DNA from 4 places in the Lysinibacillus irui genome. Region 1 is predicted to be linked to each of the others. Evidence: a T-box and tRNA genes for the amino acid it is inferred to sense, from the RefSeq annotation. Region 1 holds a T-box; the other regions hold tRNA genes.

Region 1 (4,772 bases):
CCAGGTTATAATGCACATGAAATGATTGATGATAAACATTCAACATGGACATTTAAAGGTAATGTTGGTGTTTTGAAAAAAACAGTAGAAGTAGAAATTATCATTTTAGAATGGGTAGCGCCCTCAAAAGTAACATTCGAATTAAAGGGGCTTTCTGATAATTTCACTGGAAATGGCTATTTCCTTGCAGAAAGCATTGATGCTGAAAATACAAAAATGACAGGTTTTTTAGAAGTAGTCGCTGGCGGCTTGGCAGGACCTGTTTTAAATCCAATTTTCAAACCGATCGTTCCAAAAGCAACACAAATGTTAACAGATCGTGTAGCGAATAAAATTAAATTAGTACATGTTTAATTGAATGGAAGATCATTCATAAAATGGCATGCTAGATGAAATTCTCTAGCATGCCATTTTTTTACTAGAATACTCTTATCGTTGTATGTAACTTGAAGCATTCTAGCATACTACCCTCCCAATTGTCATATGATGCAAAGGGAGGGATTATTATCGAACAAAAAACATGGAATATGCGCGAAACATTTTGTTTTCCTGGATACGGCTGCCCAACTGAAATAGCAGCAGTGCAAATTAAGCCTCAGTGGCAGGCAATGCAGTTAGAGGATTCACTTCGACTTATGGGCATCTACCACATCACCGCTCACGTTCGCTTTGATTTTCAAGATATGGAAGTATTTACAGACGATGAAGAACTAATTACAATTGATGCCCTTGATATCCAAGGCGATACTGGTTATTTTGAGTATGCTGTACCTTTACATGTGGATTTACCAAAAGAATCGGATCTTAAAGATTTAATGGTCAAAGATATTCGTCCTAGTCTAACAAATCAAATGTGTCAGCTTGAGTGGACAGTAACAAGTATTTTTAATGAATATGAGCCCATTGTTGAAAAGGATATGTTAGACAGTCAACACCTCTCTGTTCAAGCCTTCGAGCAAGAAAAGGCGATTGCTACGATTGAAGAAAGTATGAATATAGAACAACCCCAAGCCGTAGCAGCAGCTTCACGCCAAGAAAAAGTGACAACAGTAGACCAAAAAGCAGTGATGAGGGAATCCTCCAGTCATATTGTTGTGCGTGAATCCAGCTCCTGGCATGAAGTGCCTTCCATGATTTGGGACCTTACAGAAGAATATACACCGCTTAAAGTCCGTGTTTCAAATGATGTCTTTCAAAAGTAAATAGCAGAGAAGTAGCAGGAGCAATAAGAAGATTAGATCACCTGATGTTGGCACAATAATGACACGGATAAATTGAAAAGCACAAATGGGTACGATAATAGTTCTACAATAAAAACGAACCTGCCGTAGCCAAGGTGGTAAAAGCCAAGGGTTATACTTGCGTCGTCGCATTTGAATACTCACTTCCTTTCTATTTACTTTACTCTTACTAAAAGATGACTAAATCACTTGAAAAATGACACGTTTCTGCGGTACAATAAGGAAAATCAAATACAGATGCTATGATGGGGAAGAGTAAATTATATTTACATTTTCAGAGAGGAAACGGTTGCTGAGAAGTTTCTATTTGTACGTAATTGAAGGTAGCCCTTGAGCAGCTTTAGTGAACTAATAGTAGTTAAAGCCGGTTAAACACCGTTACCGAATTAAGAGCCAGTAATTTAGGCTGAGAAAATGTGATTTATTTACATTTATCTTATCTACTGCTGGAATTAAAGGTGGTACCGCGAACTAAAACTCCTTCGTCCTTTTTGACGAGAGGAGTTTTTTTGTTGGGTAAAAAAATGAACAGCGTTATTTTACCAACATTCTACAGACATTAGGAGGAGTCAATGTGACAGAAAACATTTCAATGCCAACAAAATATGACCCGCAGTCCATAGAAGCAGGTCGCTATGAATGGTGGTTGCAAGGGAAATTTTTCGAGGCACAGCCTGAAAGCGGGAAAAAACCCTATTCAATCGTTATTCCACCACCAAATGTAACAGGAAAATTACACCTTGGTCACGCTTGGGATACAACATTACAAGATATTCTTATTCGTATGAAACGAATGCAAGGCTACGATGCACTATGGCTACCAGGTATGGACCATGCAGGTATTGCCACTCAAGCTAAAGTAGAAGCGAAACTGCGTGAAGATAATATTACACGTTATGATTTAGGTCGTGAAAAATTCCTTGAAAAAACATGGGAATGGAAAGAAGAATATGCTGGACATATTCGCGATCAATGGGCAAAGCTTGGCCTTGGATTAGACTATACGCGGGAACGTTTCACATTAGATAGTGGTCTTTCAGATGCTGTTAAAACAGTGTTTGTTCAATTATATGAAAAAGGTTTAATTTACCGTGGTGAACGCATTATTAACTGGGACCCTGCAGCGAAAACAGCATTGTCAGATATCGAGGTAATATACCAGGATGTGCAAGGTGCCTTTTACCATATGAAATATCCTTTAGCTGATGGTTCAGGATATGTGGAAGTTGCCACAACACGTCCAGAAACAATGCTAGGTGACTCTGGGGTAGCAGTTCACCCGAATGATGAGCGCTATAAGCATTTAATTGGTAAAACGGTTATTTTACCGATTGTAGGCCGCGAAATTCCAATTGTTGCAGACGATTACGTTGACATGGAATTTGGTACTGGGGTTGTTAAAATGACTCCTGCCCATGATCCAAACGACTTTGAAGTAGGTAACCGTCACAATCTAGAGCGCATCCTTGTCATGAATGAAGATGGCACAATGAACGATCTTGCTGGTAAGTATAAAGGAATGGACCGTTTCGAATGCCGTAAGCAAATCGTTGCTGATTTACAAGAAGCAGGCGTGCTAATCCGAATTGAAGAGCATATGCATTCAGTAGGACACTCGGAACGTTCAGGTGCTGTTGTTGAGCCATATCTTTCAGCACAATGGTTCGTTAAAATGCAGCCACTTGCTGATGCTTCCCTTGAACTACAAAAGGACGCAGAAGGGAAAGTAAACTTCGTACCAGCTCGTTTTGAAAACACATATTCTCGCTGGATGGAAAATATTCGTGATTGGTGTATCTCTCGTCAATTATGGTGGGGTCATCAAATCCCAGCTTGGTATCATAATGAAACAGGCGAAATCTACGTAGGGAAAGAAGCCCCAGCTGATGCAGAAAATTGGACACAGGATGAAGATGTCCTAGATACTTGGTTCTCATCTGCACTATGGCCGTTTTCTACAATGGGCTGGCCGGATGAAGCGAATGAAGAATATAAACGCTATTACCCAACAAATACACTTGTAACGGGCTATGATATTATTTTCTTCTGGGTATCTCGCATGATTTTCCAAGGTTTAGAATTCACAGGTCAACGGCCATTCCAAGATGTATTAATTCACGGCTTAGTACGTGATGGCGAAGGACGTAAAATGAGTAAATCACTTGGCAATGGTGTTGATCCAATGGATGTTATTGAACAATATGGTGCTGATTCATTACGTTACTTCTTAGCAACAGGTTCATCACCTGGTCAAGATTTGCGCTATACAACCGAAAAAGTAGAATCAGTATGGAACTTTGCTAATAAGATTTGGAATGCATCACGTTTTGCGCTTATGAATATGGACGGTATGACATTTGATGAAATCGACTTAACAGGTGAAAAATCCGTTGCTGACAAATGGATCTTAACGCGCTTAAATGAGACTATCGAACGTGTAACTTCTCTTGCAGAACGCTATGAATTTGGAGAAGTAGGCCGTGAACTTTACAATTTCATTTGGGATGATTTCTGTTCTTGGTACATTGAAATGGCGAAATTACCACTTTACGGTGAGGATGAAGCAGCTAAAAAGACAACTCGTTCTATTTTAGCTTACGTTCTAGATCAAACAATGCGTCTATTACATCCATTTATGCCATTCATTACAGAGGAAATTTGGCAGCACTTACCGCATGATGGTGAATCTATTACTGTGGCTGCATGGCCAACAGTACGTGAGGACCTTCATTTTGCTGATGAAGCAGATAATATGAAGCTCCTAATGGATATTATACGTTCAGTACGTAATATTCGTGCGGAAGTGAACACACCAATGAGCAAAAAAGTACCGTTATTTATTTCAGCAAAAGATGCTGCAACAGTGGCGGTTCTTGAGGCGAATAAAGCTTATTTAGAAAAATTCTGTAATCCTGATACACTAACAATTGGTGAAGGCTTAGAAGCGCCAGGTCAATCAATGACGGCAGTTGTGACAGGAGCACAAGTTTTCTTACCACTTGTTGGACTTATTAACCTAGAGGAAGAAATCGCTCGCCTTGAAAAAGAGTTAGAGAAATGGGCAAAAGAAGTGAAGCTTGTTACAGGTAAGCTATCAAATGAGAAATTTGTATCGAAAGCACCTGAAGCATTAGTGAATGCAGAGCGTGAAAAATTAGCGGATTATGAAAGTAAACATGCCGTTGTTTTAAAACGTTTAGAAGAGTTAAAAAATATGTAAGCTAGAAGCAATGGATGAGGAAAGTCATCCATTGCTTTTTTTGTGCGGCTTAGGAAAAACATATAGTGTTATTTACAATAATCTTTGGATTTATATATCAATACTAAAAAGAACTTCCACTGATAAATAATGACGTCAAATTATTTTAGACAATATGGGTGCTTTTCTAGATGCTCACCAGATGCATAAACAAAAGAGAGTGCTAACATGCAGTCGCTCACTGCGTGTTTTTTAGAGTTTTGACATTTAGCTATGTTATTAAATGATACTTGTACTAAAATAAAGGTATTGCAGTAAGAGGGAGTGTTTTC
Region 2 (4,772 bases), 300 kb from region 1:
ATTGTCTATCTATTTGCTTGGAAAGATGGTGTCACACCAAATCGTCTTGTCTTAATCGGTATTAGCGTGTCAGCTTTTATGCAAGCTATTACTACCATGTTAATGATTATCGGGCCAATTTATCAAGCAAGTGAAGCGAATAAATGGATTACGGGTAGTGTCAAAAGTGCAGATTGGGATCAAGTACAAATCGTTGTACCATTGATCATCGTTCTACTACTTATTACATTCTTTATTACACGACAGTTAAATGTTCAAGAACTAGGTGATGATACAGCGTCAAGCCTAGGGCAATCTGTTCAAAAAACACGCCTTTACTTAATCCTATTATGTTCCAGTCTAGTAGCGAGTGCTATAGCATTTGCTGGCGCCATTGGGTTTGTAGGATTAATGGCACCTCATATTGCACGACGCATTGTTGGTTCATCATTCGGTGTACTTATTCCAGCATCTGCAGCAATCGGAGCATTGCTTGTGATGATAGCAGATATTATTGGTCGTACTGCTTTTAGCCCGTTAGAAGTACCCGCTGGTGTCTTTACCGCTGCCATTGGTGCTCCCTATTTTATCTATTTACTATTTAGAAATCCTAATAAATAAAGGAGTCTATACTACATGACTGAATCGTTATTAACCAAATCCCTTACATTAAGTTATGGTGATTCCAATATTATAGAAGATCTCAATTTATCTATCCCTTTGAATGAAATTACTGTATTAATTGGAGCGAATGGCTGTGGTAAATCCACACTCCTACGCTCCATCGCTCGATTATTAAAACCTAAAAAAGGTTCCGTTCTATTAGATGGAGAGGATATTTTTAAATTATCAACAAAGCAGGTGGCTAGAAATCTTTCGATTCTTCCCCAATCCCCTGTTGCACCAGAAGGCCTAACTGTCCTACAGCTTGTGAAGCAAGGTCGCTATCCTTACCAAAGCTGGCGTCAACAGTGGACGGAAAAGGATGAAGAAATCGTATTAAATGCCTTAAGAGCAACAGGCACAGAGCATTTACAAGATAGACCAGTGGATGAGCTATCAGGAGGACAACGTCAACGTGCTTGGATTGCTATGACGCTTGCTCAAGATACCGATATTATTCTTTTGGACGAGCCTACGACATACTTAGATTTAACTCATCAGATAGAAGTTTTAGATTTATTGTACGAGTTAAACCAACAGCAAAAGCGAACGATTATTATGGTATTACATGATATTAATCTCGCATGTCGCTATGCCGATCATATTATTACTGTCCGTGATCGTGGTGTCTATCGTCAAGGTAAACCAGAAGAAATTATGACAACTGATTTAGTTAGTCATGTGTTTGACCTTGATTGCCAAATGACGACAGATCCAATATTTGGTACACCTCTATGCATTCCATATGGAAAAGGACGTAGAATTTCATAGCTTCTTAGTAAAATTAAAAGCCTACACAGATTAAACTATCCTGTGTAGGCTTTAATTTATGGTAGCTATATTATAAATCTATGACTAAAATTAAAAAGTGCAGTAGATGAATTTCATCTACTGCACTTAGTATGACCCGTACGGGATTCGAACCCGTGTTACCGCCGTGAAAGGGCGGTGTCTTAACCACTTGACCAACGGGCCAATGGCGGAGAAGGAGGGATTTGAACCCTCGCGCCGGTTACCCGACCTACACCCTTAGCAGGGGCGCCTCTTCAGCCTCTTGAGTACTTCCCCAAATAAAAAATGGCTCCGAAGGCAGGACTCGAACCTGCGACAACCTGATTAACAGTCAGGTGCTACTACCAACTGAGCTACTTCGGAATAATGGTGGGCCTAAATGGACTCGAACCATCGACCTCACGCTTATCAGGCGTGCGCTCTAACCAGCTGAGCTATAGGCCCTTGGAGCGGGTGATGGGAATCGAACCCACGACATCAGCTTGGAAGGCTGAGGTTTTACCATTAAACTACACCCGCATAAATGGTGGGTCAGGACGGAATCGAACCGCCGACACTTAGAGCTTCAATCTAATGCTCTACCAACTGAGCTACTGACCCATTTCGTCCATGCTAAGCTTGCTCACTCTTTTGCTTCTCATGTTTTTCATTATAATAATGGCGGTCCCGACCGGGATCGAACCGGCGATCTCCTGCGTGACAGGCAGGCATGTTAACCGCTACACCACGGGACCTTTTGGTTGCGGGGGCCGGATTTGAACCAACGACCTTCGGGTTATGAGCCCGACGAGCTACCACTGCTCCACCCCGCGATAATGATATTCTGTTTCGAGTTTTTAAAGCACCATTTATAAAAATTTAAAACTGGAGGAGGTAGAGGGATTCGAACCCCCGCGCGGTGTTACCCGCCTGTCGGTTTTCAAGACCGATCCCTTCAGCCAGACTTGGGTATACCTCCGTTACACTATATAAATGGTGGACCTTGCAGGACTCGAACCTGCGACCGGACGGTTATGAGCCGTCTGCTCTAACCAACTGAGCTAAAGGTCCTTTAAGATGGCGGCAGAGGGGATCGAACCCCCGACCTTACGGGTATGAACCGTACGCTCTAGCCAGCTGAGCTACGCCGCCAGGATCTTTATACTGGTTATTTACTATGGTGGAGCCTAGCGGGATCGAACCGCTGACCTCCTGCGTGCAAGGCAGGCGCTCTCCCAGCTGAGCTAAGGCCCCATAATTTTAGGAAATGGTCGGGAAGACAGGATTCGAACCTGCGACCCCTTGGTCCCAAACCAAGTGCTCTACCAAGCTGAGCTACTTCCCGTTCGTTCTTTTGGCGCGCCCGACAGGAGTCGAACCCATAACCTTCTGATCCGTAGTCAGACGCTCTATCCAATTGAGCTACGGGCGCATAATAAATGGTGCCGAGGACCGGAATCGAACCGGTACGGTAGTCACCTACCGCAGGATTTTAAGTCCTGTGCGTCTGCCAGTTCCGCCACCCCGGCACATTTGGAGCGGAAGACGAGGTTCGAACTCGCGACCCCCACCTTGGCAAGGTGGTGTTCTACCACTGAACTACTTCCGCATGTGCATAAGTTTTTTTATCTGGCAATGAAAATAATGGTGCGGGTGAAGGGAGTCGAACCCCCACGCCTTGCGGCGCTAGATCCTAAGTCTAGTGCGTCTGCCAATTCCGCCACACCCGCTTATTATTATTTCAAAATGGTGAGCCATGAAGGACTCGAACCTTCGACCCTCTGATTAAAAGTCAGATGCTCTACCAACTGAGCTAATGGCTCGAAAAAATGGTGCCGGCTATAGGAATCGAACCCACGACCTACTGATTACAAGTCAGTTGCTCTACCTGCTGAGCTAAACCGGCATATGGTGGAGGATGACGGGCTCGAACCGCCGACCCCCTGCTTGTAAGGCAGGTGCTCTCCCAGCTGAGCTAATCCTCCTGGGTATTATGCCTAGCGACGTCCTACTCTCACAGGGGGAAGCCCCCAACTACCATCGGCGCTAAAGAGCTTAACTTCCGTGTTCGGTATGGGAACGGGTGTGACCTCTTTGCCATCATCACTAGACTATTTTATGTATCTTGTTTTGAAGTTGTTTACCTGTCCTTCAAGACAAGAATTATTGTATAACGTTTTTTAACATTGTGCAATACTTTTTTATAAAAAAAAGAAATTATTACTTTTTAAAGATATTTTTGTTAAGTAAGAGAAAATATTGCCCTACAAAATATTATATCAATTGTTGTTTCAAAAGAAAACAATTATTTTTCTTGATATGTTTTATAGCCTAAAATCTATAATAAAACAAGTGAAGGTCTTATAATTTCCCTCACTTGTTATCTAATGAAATGGTTGAAAGCTCTATTGTTAATCTTGTAATCTCTTCAATTGTTGTCGAAGGTCCAAAAGAGATTCTAAAAAATTGGCGTGCTGCTTCCAAAGAAAAACCCATCGATAAAATAGCCTTCGTTCCAGATTCACTATGAATATCACATGCGCTACCTGTAGAGATACAGATTCCCGACTCGTTCAGCTTTAAAAGAACATATTGGCCCTCTACTCTATCCATCATTACACCACAAATATTAGGTAATTGCTGCTTACATTCTATTAGCTTGCATGTTTCAGGCAGTTTACTTTTTAAAACTCCTCTTAACATCACATAATGTTGTAATTCATATTGATAGTTTTCAATTGCAGCTGCAAAGGCCACAATTGCAGGCGTATCTAATGTACCTCCTCTTAACCCTCTTTCATGTGTCACACCTGGTGTTAATGCTTGCACGCGGATGGAGGGATTTAGATAAACCGCACCACACCCCTTTGGCCCACCTATTTTATGAGCCGAAATTGTAATAGCATCTATTCCTTTTGGTATAGCTAATTTTCCAAATGACTGAACACAATCAATATGACAGTAAACACCTGATTCTCCTGCCAGCTCTATTATTTTCTTCAGAGGCTGAATGGAGCCAATCTCTGAATTAACATGTTGAATGGTAATCAAAGCCGTGTCTAATCGTATTGTTTTTTGAAGTTCCTGCAAATCAATACAACCATCCTTCTGTAACGGCAATTTTGTCACTTCATACCCCATTTTCTCAAGTGTATTCAAAGCTGCGTGCACTGACGTATGCTCAGCTTGAGATGAAATAATATGCTTCCCTTTTTTAGAGGCTAGCGCTAATGACAAGATGGCCATAATATTTCCTTCTGTTCCGCTCCCAGTGAAAATAATACCATCGCTAGTTACGCCTAGAGCTTGCGCTACAACTTCTCTTGACTGTTGTACGAAATAATGCGCTTGTCCTCCTA
Region 3 (4,772 bases), 1.6 Mb from region 1:
TAATGGGTACAGCATACCATTTCATCTCTAATTTTTCTATTTCAGCTTCCTCTGGATGGCGGATTGGCACCTCTAAAATATATTCTGCTGGAATTGTAAACAGCCTTGGAGCTCGCCCATCTACTTGTATAACAAGTGGTAACACATCAAAAGCTGTTCTCTCACTTTTCCAGCCTAGCGTTTCACATACTTGTGTAAACGCAACAGAATGAGAATCACCTATAACACCTAATTCCGTTTCATAGCCCGCATAACGGATAAGTTGGTGATTCCAAATCCGTACTCGATCTGAGGCAAACACGGTTATTGTAGGGCGGATTTTCCCACTATTTGTTGCATAATCGATATGCTCTAGTAATTTTCGAAAAATATCCTCTTCGTCTAAAAGATCTCGTGCGTCTACTACATGCAATGACTGCCAAAACAAGCGTCCAATACATTTGTTACTATTACGCCATGCGACACGTGCTCCAAAAACTAGTTCCTCTGTTGTGGGGTAATATTCACCTTCACTCTTAATCTCTTGCAATCTATTCTCTAACCAAAGATCTGATTTATTTTGTTCTTTCTGATATTGACTTAAGAATTGCTCTATCTCCTGTATACTCATATCGATTCCTCCACTTACCCTCATATTAGAGCAACGATACGGCAAGCACCATGAAAATAGCTGTTGAAAAAACATACATATTGCATATATGAAATAGTTTGTTCAAATTTATTAGTGGGTGAAACATGTGATTGATAAATGGAACAGGACCTTGAAATGAGCTAAAGCACTTATACTGTCCTATGTTCACCATAAAAAAGCTACAGAACCTTTTAATGGTTTTATAGTCTTGGTTGAACATCTACATATAGAAAAAAGCATGTAACACACATCTGTGCTACATGCTTGATGACCCGTACGGGATTCGAACCCGTGTTACCGCCGTGAAAGGGCGGTGTCTTAACCACTTGACCAACGGGCCGTGGCTCCGAAGGCAGGACTCGAACCTGCGACAACCTGATTAACAGTCAGGTGCTACTACCAACTGAGCTACTTCGGAATAATGATGGGCCTAAATGGACTCGAACCATCGACCTCACGCTTATCAGGCGTGCGCTCTAACCAGCTGAGCTATAGGCCCATTTTGGAGCGGGTGATGAGAATCGAACTCACGACATCAGCTTGGAAGGCTGAGGTTTTACCATTAAACTACACCCGCAAATAATGGTGGGTCAGGACGGAATCGAACCGCCGACACTTAGAGCTTCAATCTAATGCTCTACCAACTGAGCTACTGACCCGAAATGGAGGAGGTAGAGGGATTCGAACCCCCGCGCGGTGTTACCCGCCTGTCGGTTTTCAAGACCGATCCCTTCAGCCAGACTTGGGTATACCTCCAAAAATATTGAAATGGTGGAGCCTAGCGGGATCGAACCGCTGACCTCCTGCGTGCAAGGCAGGCGCTCTCCCAGCTGAGCTAAGGCCCCATTTAAATAAAAGATGGTCGGAATGACAGGATTCGAACCTACGACCCCTTGGTCCCAAACCAAGTGCTCTACCAAGCTGAGCTACATTCCGTAAAATATATTTATTGGCGCGCCCGACAGGAGTCGAACCCATAACCTTCTGATCCGTAGTCAGACGCTCTATCCAATTGAGCTACGGGCGCTTAGTAAATAAAAATGATGAGCCATGAAGGACTCGAACCTTCGACCCTCTGATTAAAAGTCAGATGCTCTACCAACTGAGCTAATGGCTCGTTAAAGAAAAAAATGGCTGGGGTACTAGGATTCGAACCTAGGCATGACGGAATCAAAATCCGTTGCCTTACCGCTTGGCTATACCCCAATGTTGAAATGGGGCGACTGATGGGAATCGAACCCACGAATGTCGGAACCACAATCCGATGCGTTAACCACTTCGCCACAATCGCCACTATATAAATCATAACAGCTGTATATGAACGAGTACCTCAATACCTGGCAGGGGCAGTAGGAATCGAACCCACACCAAAGGTTTTGGAGACCTCTATTCTACCGTTGAACTATGCCCCTAAAATGGTGGAGGGGGACGGATTCGAACCGCCGAACCCTAAGGAGCGGATTTACAGTCCGCCGCGTTTAGCCACTTCGCTACCCCTCCAAGGGAATGGTGCCGGCGATAGGAGTCGAACCCACGACCTACTGATTACAAGTCAGTTGCTCTACCAACTGAGCTACACCGGCAAAAATAATGGCGGTCCCGACCGGGATCGAACCGGCGATCTCCTGCGTGACAGGCAGGCATGTTAACCGCTACACCACGGGACCATATGGTGGAGGATGACGGGCTCGAACCGCCGACCCCCTGCTTGTAAGGCAGGTGCTCTCCCAGCTGAGCTAATCCTCCACAAAAAATAAGCGAAGCGACGTCCTACTCTCACAGGGGGAAGCCCCCAACTACCATCGGCGCTAAAGAGCTTAACTTCCGTGTTCGGTATGGGAACGGGTGTGGCCTCTTTGCCATCATCACTTCACTTATTCAGTTGAAAGACTTATTCTTTCAAAACTAGATAAACGTACATTGAATGCTTCAAACAATTTGGTTAAGTCCTCGATCGATTAGTATTCGTCAGCTCCATGTGTCACCACACTTCCACCTCGAACCTATCTACCTCATCGTCTTTGAGGGATCTTACTTACTTGTGTAATGGGAAATCTCATCTTGAGGGGGGCTTCATGCTTAGATGCTTTCAGCACTTATCCCGTCCACACATAGCTACCCAGCGATGCCTTTGGCAAGACAACTGGTACACCAGCGGTGTGTCCATCCCGGTCCTCTCGTACTAAGGACAGCTCCTCTCAAATTTCCTACGCCCACGACGGATAGGGACCGAACTGTCTCACGACGTTCTGAACCCAGCTCGCGTACCGCTTTAATGGGCGAACAGCCCAACCCTTGGGACCGACTACAGCCCCAGGATGCGATGAGCCGACATCGAGGTGCCAAACCTCCCCGTCGATGTGGACTCTTGGGGGAGATAAGCCTGTTATCCCCGGGGTAGCTTTTATCCGTTGAGCGATGGCCCTTCCATGCGGAACCACCGGATCACTAAGCCCGTCTTTCGACCCTGCTCGACTTGTAGGTCTCGCAGTCAAGCTCCCTTGTGCCTTTACACTCTACGAATGATTTCCAACCATTCTGAGGGAACCTTTGGGCGCCTCCGTTACCTTTTAGGAGGCGACCGCCCCAGTCAAACTGTCCGCCTGACACTGTCTCCTGCCCCGCTAAGGGGCATGGGTTAGAATTTCAATACAACCAGGGTAGTATCCCACCGACGCCTCCTTCGAAGCTGGCGCTCCGAGATCTCTGGCTCCTACCTATCCTGTACAAGTTGTACCAAAATTCAATATCAGGCTACAGTAAAGCTCCACGGGGTCTTTCCGTCCTGTCGCGGGTAACCTGCATCTTCACAGGTACTATAATTTCACCGAGTCTCTCGTTGAGACAGTGCCCAGATCGTTACGCCTTTCGTGCGGGTCGGAACTTACCCGACAAGGAATTTCGCTACCTTAGGACCGTTATAGTTACGGCCGCCGTTTACTGGGGCTTCAATTCGCAGCTTCGCTTGCGCTAACCACTCCTCTTAACCTTCCAGCACCGGGCAGGCGTCAGCCCCTATACGTCACCTTACGGTTTTGCAGAGACCTGTGTTTTTGCTAAACAGTCGCCTGGGCCTATTCACTGCGGCTCTCATGCGCTTGCACGCTCAAGAGCACCCCTTCTCCCGAAGTTACGGGGTCATTTTGCCGAGTTCCTTAACGAGAGTTCTCTCGCACACCTTAGGATTCTCTCCTCGACTACCTGTGTCGGTTTGCGGTACGGGCACCTCTCACCTCGATAGAGGCTTTTCTTGGCAGTGTGAAATCAGGAACTTCGTCCATACGGACTCGCCATCACAGCTCAACGTTACAGTGTGCGGATTTGCCTACACACACGCCTTACTGCTTGGACGCGCATAACCAACAGCGCGCTTACCCTATCCTACTGCGTCCCCCCATTTCTCAAACGGTGAGGAGGTGGTACAGGAATATCAACCTGTTGTCCATCGCCTACGCCTGTCGGCCTCGGCTTAGGTCCCGACTAACCCTGAGCGGACGAGCCTTCCTCAGGAAACCTTAGTCATACGGTGGACGGGATTCTCACCCGTCTTTCGCTACTCATACCGGCATTCTCACTTCTAAGCGCTCCACCAGTCCTTCCGGTCTGACTTCAACGCACTTAGAACGCTCTCCTACCACTGACATCGTAGATGTCAATCCACAGCTTCGGTGAATCGTTTAGCCCCGATACATTTTCGGCGCAGCGTCACTCGACCAGTGAGCTATTACGCACTCTTTAAATGATGGCTGCTTCTAAGCCAACATCCTGGTTGTCTGTGCAACGCCACATCCTTTTCCACTTAACGATTACTTTGGGACCTTAGCTGGTGGTCTGGGCTGTTTCCCTTTTGACTACGGATCTTATCACTCGCAGTCTGACTCCCGTGTATAAATATCTGGCATTCGGAGTTTGTCTGAATTCGGTAAACCGGGATGGCCCCCTAGTCCAAACAGTGCTCTACCTCCAGTATTCTCATCACGAGGCTAGCCCTAAAGCTATTTCGGAGAGAACCAGCTATCTCCAAGTTCGATTGGAATTTCTCCGCTACCCACACCTCATCCCCGCACTTTTCAACGTGCGTGGGTTCGGGCCTCCAGTAAGTGTTACCTTACCTTCACCCTGGACATGGGTAGATCACCTG
Region 4 (4,772 bases), 640 kb from region 1:
CATACCCTTCATAAAAAATTTGTTTATCTATTTCTGTTTCAAATGCCCATGGCTTAGGACGAACTGCTAAAGCAACATCATATCGTGGGTCACCCCATGCTCCAGCGCTCCAATCAATTATTCCCGAAATCCTCCGATTATGTACAAGTACATTATCAATTGTGAAATCACCATGAATAAAGGTTTGCTGAGTTATCTTTGGTTTGTGTCTCTTCAACCTACTTAACAATTCAGCTGTGCCATCTACTTTATAATTTTTCATATTAAACTCAGCTTGTTCTAGCATATCGTCTATCCATGCTGTGTCCTTTATTAACTCCTCTGGACATGGAGTTGAATGAATGGCAGATAGCAACTTTCCAAAGTTAAATAGTATTTCATGTCTATTTTCTGTATTACCCTCTTTTTCTAGAGCGCTTCTAACGGTGTCGCCTTCTAAATATGCCATTAAAGCCCATGACTGATTTTGTAATGGTTGTTCGATAAAATAATATAGCCTCGGAGTAAGTAAAGCAGATGCTGCTAGATTTTTAAGTACCCATGCTTCTTTCGATAACCAAGCACAGAATGGCATTCCTTTTGCTCTTTTTAAAACGAATGTCCCTCTTTTAGAATTAAGAATTCCTACATCCGATGTATGTCCCTGTCTAGGAAAATGAATATTAATAACTGCTCCGACATACTCGACGATCTCTTTAGGTATTTCGTTTAGTTGTATGGGTTTCAAAATTTTCAACACCTCAGCTTTGATGTATTAACTTCTACTTTACCATCTATAAATTCAATTCTTTGTTATCTTTTCCTTTCTATGCAACAACATTTTTGTATGGTCCACAATGTTAGAGTTGTAATTGAAAGAATAATTATTGGGATAGTTAAATATCATATAAAAATAAGAGAATCCTTTTGAATAGAAGGTTAAAGTGTAGCGAGTATAAGGCTTCTTAAAAGTAATATGTAAACTTTCCTTTTATATAAGCATTGCTGCTTCCTCATAAGCTCTTGGTGGAAGTCGCTATCTCAAAATGTTTTTTAGCATTTCAATTATTTTCTTTTAACCTTATGCATTTATAGTTTCATAGCGTTTTTATATACTTTATGAGGTTATCAATATTTTGCGAATTATATTCCTCCTCTGACAAAAGATAGTAACCACTTTTCGAAAAATCAATGTGACTAAGTAAACTTTTTAAATATGGAGAAATCAAAACTAATACGCCATCATTTTCTAATAATTCCTCTGGAGATTCATACCCATGAGTTACTTCTACATTAAAAGTACTCAAATTATTTTCTTTTAGTGAATCTTCTATGGTTTTTTTCAGTCTCGATGACCTTTTTTTCAAAAAGAATCCTTCTCGATCTAAACCAGTTGCAAATCCTCTAAACCCCATTGCTAATTTTGGATAAATATAAATCGTTTTCATTATAATCATCCTTTCAAAAAAATTATAATCCTTTTAATACTAATCATAAATTTTCTCCAACTTCTATTTTATGTAATATTCATTCATATATTCATTATATTTCCATTTTATTATATCATGTATAGAACATTAGAGACATGATTATAGCTGTGTTAAGTAAATTCATACTGTCCCTTAAATAGCTCTCTTGCTTTTACTAGGTTTAAAATCTAGACTAAGATTAGAAGAATTGTTGGAACCTCTCATAAAACCTTTTTTTAGATAATGAGCTTGTGTAAACATAATCAATTCTACTCGTTTTCGATCGTATTCCTAGGAAATACAAAAAGCTCACAAACCTTGATAGTACAAGGTTTGTGAGCTTTCTAAACTTACTAAATGTAACGTATATATAACGTAATGATACCGGTGGTCGGGGTCGAACCGACACTCCAAAGGAACACGATTTTGAGTCGTGCGCGTCTGCCAATTCCGCCACACCGGCATAATGGAGATAAAAAAAATCGGATAAACCGATTATCAGATAAAATATGGAGGCGGCAACCGGATTTGAACCGGTGATAAGGGTGTTGCAGACCCGTGCCTTACCACTTGGCTATGCCGCCATCATATTGGAGCGGAAGACGAGGTTCGAACTCGCGACCCCCACCTTGGCAAGGTGGTGTTCTACCACTGAACTACTTCCGCAAAAATGGCTGGGGTACTAGGATTCGAACCTAGGCATGACGGAATCAAAATCCGTTGCCTTACCGCTTGGCTATACCCCAACAATGGGGCGACTGATGGGAATCGAACCCACGAATGCCGGAACCACAATCCGGTGCGTTAACCACTTCGCCACAATCGCCATAAAATTAATTGGCAGGGGCAGTAGGAATCGAACCCACACCAAAGGTTTTGGAGACCTCTATTCTACCGTTGAACTATGCCCCTATAGTAAAAAAAACTGGTGGAGGGGGACGGATTCGAACCGCCGAACCCTAAGGAGCGGATTTACAGTCCGCCGCGTTTAGCCACTTCGCTACCCCTCCGGAAAAATGGTGCCGGCTATAGGAATCGAACCCACGACCTACTGATTACAAGTCAGTTGCTCTACCTGCTGAGCTAAACCGGCAAAAAAATATGGTGGGTCAGGACGGAATCGAACCGCCGACACTTAGAGCTTCAATCTAATGCTCTACCAACTGAGCTACTGACCCATATTTAAAAAAATAAATGGCGGTCCCGACCGGGATCGAACCGGCGATCTCCTGCGTGACAGGCAGGCATGTTAACCGCTACACCACGGGACCATTTGGTTGCGGGGGCCGGATTTGAACCAACGACCTTCGGGTTATGAGCCCGACGAGCTACCACTGCTCCACCCCGCGATAATACTATGTTGTTATGAAAAATATGGTGGAGGATGACGGGCTCGAACCGCCGACCCTCTGCTTGTAAGGCAGATGCTCTCCCAGCTGAGCTAATCCTCCATCTGGGTATTTAAATGGTGACCCCTACGGGATTCGAACCCGTGTTACCGCCGTGAAAGGGCGGTGTCTTAACCACTTGACCAAGGGGCCTTCGTTTGGAATAAATCAAAGTGCTGGCGGAGAGTAAGGGATTTGAACCCTTGAGACAGTGTTAACCGCCTACACGATTTCCAATCGTGCTCCTTCGGCCACTCGGACAACTCTCCAAGAATGGCTCCGAAGGCAGGACTCGAACCTGCGACAACCTGATTAACAGTCAGGTGCTACTACCAACTGAGCTACTTCGGAATAATTTTAGTATATAGCCTAGCGATGTCCTACTCTCACAGGGGGAAGCCCCCAACTACCATCGGCGCTAAAGAGCTTAACTTCCGTGTTCGGTATGGGAACGGGTGTGACCTCTTTGCCATCATCACTAGACTATTTGAAAGACAATACCTATTATAACATATTTTATCAAAATTACAAGTATATTATAATATTTTATTCTTTCAAAACTGGATAAACGTGCATTGACTGCTTCAAACAATTTGGTTAAGTCCTCGATCGATTAGTATTCGTCAGCTCCATGTGTCACCACACTTCCACCTCGAACCTATCTACCTCATCGTCTTTGAGGGATCTTACTTACTTGCGTAATGGGAAATCTCATCTTGAGGGGGGCTTCATGCTTAGATGCTTTCAGCACTTATCCCGTCCACACATAGCTACCCAGCGATGCCTTTGGCAAGACAACTGGTACACCAGCGGTGTGTCCATCCCGGTCCTCTCGTACTAAGGACAGCTCCTCTCAAATTTCCTACGCCCACGACGGATAGGGACCGAACTGTCTCACGACGTTCTGAACCCAGCTCGCGTACCGCTTTAATGGGCGAACAGCCCAACCCTTGGGACCGACTACAGCCCCAGGATGCGATGAGCCGACATCGAGGTGCCAAACCTCCCCGTCGATGTGGACTCTTGGGGGAGATAAGCCTGTTATCCCCGGGGTAGCTTTTATCCGTTGAGCGATGGCCCTTCCATGCGGAACCACCGGATCACTAAGCCCGTCTTTCGACCCTGCTCGACTTGTAGGTCTCGCAGTCAAGCTCCCTTGTGCCTTTACACTCTACGAATGATTTCCAACCATTCTGAGGGAACCTTTGGGCGCCTCCGTTACCTTTTAGGAGGCGACCGCCCCAGTCAAACTGTCCGCCTGACACTGTCTCCTGCCCCGCTAAGGGGCATGGGTTAGAATTTCAATACAACCAGGGTAGTATCCCACCGACGCCTCCTTCGAAGCTGGCGCTCCGAGATCTCTGGCTCCTACCTATCCTGTACAAGTTGTACCAAAATTCAATATCAGGCTACAGTAAAGCTCCACGGGGTCTTTCCGTCCTGTCGCGGGTAACCTGCATCTTCACAGGTACTATAATTTCACCGAGTCTCTCGTTGAGACAGTGCCCAGATCGTTACGCCTTTCGTGCGGGTCGGAACTTACCCGACAAGGAATTTCGCTACCTTAGGACCGTTATAGTTACGGCCGCCGTTTACTGGGGCTTCAATTCGCAGCTTCGCTTGCGCTAACCACTCCTCTTAACCTTCCAGCACCGGGCAGGCGTCAGCCCCTATACGTCACCTTACGGTTTTGCAGAGACCTGTGTTTTTGCTAAACAGTCGCCTGGGCCTATTCACTGCGGCTCTCATGCGCTTGCACGCTCAAGAGCACCCCTTCTCCCGAAGTTACGGGGTCATTTTGCCGAGTTCCTTAACGAGAGTTCTCTCGCACACCTTAGGATTCTCTCCTCGACTACCTGTGTCGGTTTGCGGTACGGGCACCTCTCACCTCGATAGAGGCTTTTCTTGGCAGTGTGAAATCAGGAACTTCGTCCAT

Evidence for each region. A T-box is a leader RNA that pairs with one kind of tRNA and senses whether it is charged. The one in region 1 lies ahead of OU989_RS15690 (valine--tRNA ligase), so its partner is inferred to be a tRNA-Val.
Region 2: it has a tRNA-Val gene. The T-box ahead of OU989_RS15690 (valine--tRNA ligase) is inferred to sense a tRNA for this amino acid. The anticodon was not compared.
Region 3: it has a tRNA-Val gene. The T-box ahead of OU989_RS15690 (valine--tRNA ligase) is inferred to sense a tRNA for this amino acid. The anticodon was not compared.
Region 4: it has a tRNA-Val gene. The T-box ahead of OU989_RS15690 (valine--tRNA ligase) is inferred to sense a tRNA for this amino acid. The anticodon was not compared.

What each region holds. Positions count from the first base shown of each region.
Region 1 is NZ_CP113527.1:3,101,091-3,105,862, reverse strand. Features, by position in the region: gene OU989_RS15705 (SRPBCC family protein) at 1-354, shown strand, start outside; gene OU989_RS15700 (valyl-tRNA synthetase) at 447-1,202, shown strand; T-box leader at 1,475-1,734, shown strand; gene OU989_RS15690 (valine--tRNA ligase) at 1,816-4,461, shown strand.
Region 2 is NZ_CP113527.1:3,401,653-3,406,424, forward strand. Features, by position in the region: gene OU989_RS17035 (FecCD family ABC transporter permease) at 1-600, shown strand, start outside; gene OU989_RS17040 (ABC transporter ATP-binding protein) at 616-1,413, shown strand; tRNA gene OU989_RS17045 (tRNA-Glu) at 1,546-1,617, opposite strand; tRNA gene OU989_RS17050 (tRNA-Ser) at 1,620-1,710, opposite strand; tRNA gene OU989_RS17055 (tRNA-Asn) at 1,721-1,797, opposite strand; tRNA gene OU989_RS17060 (tRNA-Ile) at 1,802-1,878, opposite strand; tRNA gene OU989_RS17065 (tRNA-Gly) at 1,880-1,953, opposite strand; tRNA gene OU989_RS17070 (tRNA-Phe) at 1,959-2,034, opposite strand; tRNA gene OU989_RS17075 (tRNA-Asp) at 2,093-2,168, opposite strand; tRNA gene OU989_RS17080 (tRNA-Met) at 2,172-2,246, opposite strand; tRNA gene OU989_RS17085 (tRNA-Ser) at 2,300-2,392, opposite strand; tRNA gene OU989_RS17090 (tRNA-Ile) at 2,408-2,484, opposite strand; tRNA gene OU989_RS17095 (tRNA-Met) at 2,492-2,565, opposite strand; tRNA gene OU989_RS17100 (tRNA-Ala) at 2,592-2,667, opposite strand; tRNA gene OU989_RS17105 (tRNA-Pro) at 2,682-2,758, opposite strand; tRNA gene OU989_RS17110 (tRNA-Arg) at 2,769-2,845, opposite strand; tRNA gene OU989_RS17115 (tRNA-Leu) at 2,854-2,942, opposite strand; tRNA gene OU989_RS17120 (tRNA-Gly) at 2,948-3,022, opposite strand; tRNA gene OU989_RS17125 (tRNA-Leu) at 3,059-3,143, opposite strand; tRNA gene OU989_RS17130 (tRNA-Lys) at 3,161-3,236, opposite strand; tRNA gene OU989_RS17135 (tRNA-Thr) at 3,244-3,319, opposite strand; tRNA gene OU989_RS17140 (tRNA-Val) at 3,323-3,398, opposite strand; rRNA gene rrf (5S ribosomal RNA) at 3,409-3,524, opposite strand; gene OU989_RS17150 (cysteine desulfurase family protein) at 3,787-4,772, opposite strand, start outside.
Region 3 is NZ_CP113527.1:219,990-224,761, reverse strand. Features, by position in the region: gene OU989_RS01150 (nitric oxide synthase oxygenase) at 1-610, opposite strand, end outside; tRNA gene OU989_RS01145 (tRNA-Glu) at 900-971, opposite strand; tRNA gene OU989_RS01140 (tRNA-Asn) at 973-1,049, opposite strand; tRNA gene OU989_RS01135 (tRNA-Ile) at 1,057-1,130, opposite strand; tRNA gene OU989_RS01130 (tRNA-Gly) at 1,135-1,208, opposite strand; tRNA gene OU989_RS01125 (tRNA-Phe) at 1,215-1,290, opposite strand; tRNA gene OU989_RS01120 (tRNA-Ser) at 1,295-1,387, opposite strand; tRNA gene OU989_RS01115 (tRNA-Ala) at 1,401-1,476, opposite strand; tRNA gene OU989_RS01110 (tRNA-Pro) at 1,491-1,567, opposite strand; tRNA gene OU989_RS01105 (tRNA-Arg) at 1,582-1,658, opposite strand; tRNA gene OU989_RS01100 (tRNA-Lys) at 1,676-1,748, opposite strand; tRNA gene OU989_RS01095 (tRNA-Gln) at 1,763-1,837, opposite strand; tRNA gene OU989_RS01090 (tRNA-His) at 1,847-1,922, opposite strand; tRNA gene OU989_RS01085 (tRNA-Trp) at 1,970-2,043, opposite strand; tRNA gene OU989_RS01080 (tRNA-Tyr) at 2,048-2,131, opposite strand; tRNA gene OU989_RS01075 (tRNA-Thr) at 2,139-2,214, opposite strand; tRNA gene OU989_RS01070 (tRNA-Asp) at 2,223-2,298, opposite strand; tRNA gene OU989_RS01065 (tRNA-Val) at 2,302-2,377, opposite strand; rRNA gene rrf (5S ribosomal RNA) at 2,389-2,504, opposite strand; rRNA gene OU989_RS01055 (23S ribosomal RNA) at 2,570-4,772, opposite strand, start outside.
Region 4 is NZ_CP113527.1:3,740,434-3,745,205, forward strand. Features, by position in the region: gene OU989_RS18840 (phosphotransferase family protein) at 1-727, opposite strand, end outside; gene OU989_RS18845 (hypothetical protein) at 1,077-1,427, opposite strand; tRNA gene OU989_RS18850 (tRNA-Leu) at 1,831-1,911, opposite strand; tRNA gene OU989_RS18855 (tRNA-Cys) at 1,959-2,032, opposite strand; tRNA gene OU989_RS18860 (tRNA-Gly) at 2,040-2,114, opposite strand; tRNA gene OU989_RS18865 (tRNA-Gln) at 2,120-2,194, opposite strand; tRNA gene OU989_RS18870 (tRNA-His) at 2,199-2,274, opposite strand; tRNA gene OU989_RS18875 (tRNA-Trp) at 2,287-2,360, opposite strand; tRNA gene OU989_RS18880 (tRNA-Tyr) at 2,375-2,458, opposite strand; tRNA gene OU989_RS18885 (tRNA-Thr) at 2,466-2,541, opposite strand; tRNA gene OU989_RS18890 (tRNA-Phe) at 2,551-2,626, opposite strand; tRNA gene OU989_RS18895 (tRNA-Asp) at 2,644-2,719, opposite strand; tRNA gene OU989_RS18900 (tRNA-Met) at 2,723-2,797, opposite strand; tRNA gene OU989_RS18905 (tRNA-Val) at 2,824-2,899, opposite strand; tRNA gene OU989_RS18910 (tRNA-Glu) at 2,915-2,989, opposite strand; tRNA gene OU989_RS18915 (tRNA-Ser) at 3,014-3,105, opposite strand; tRNA gene OU989_RS18920 (tRNA-Asn) at 3,111-3,187, opposite strand; rRNA gene rrf (5S ribosomal RNA) at 3,204-3,319, opposite strand; rRNA gene OU989_RS18930 (23S ribosomal RNA) at 3,430-4,772, opposite strand, start outside.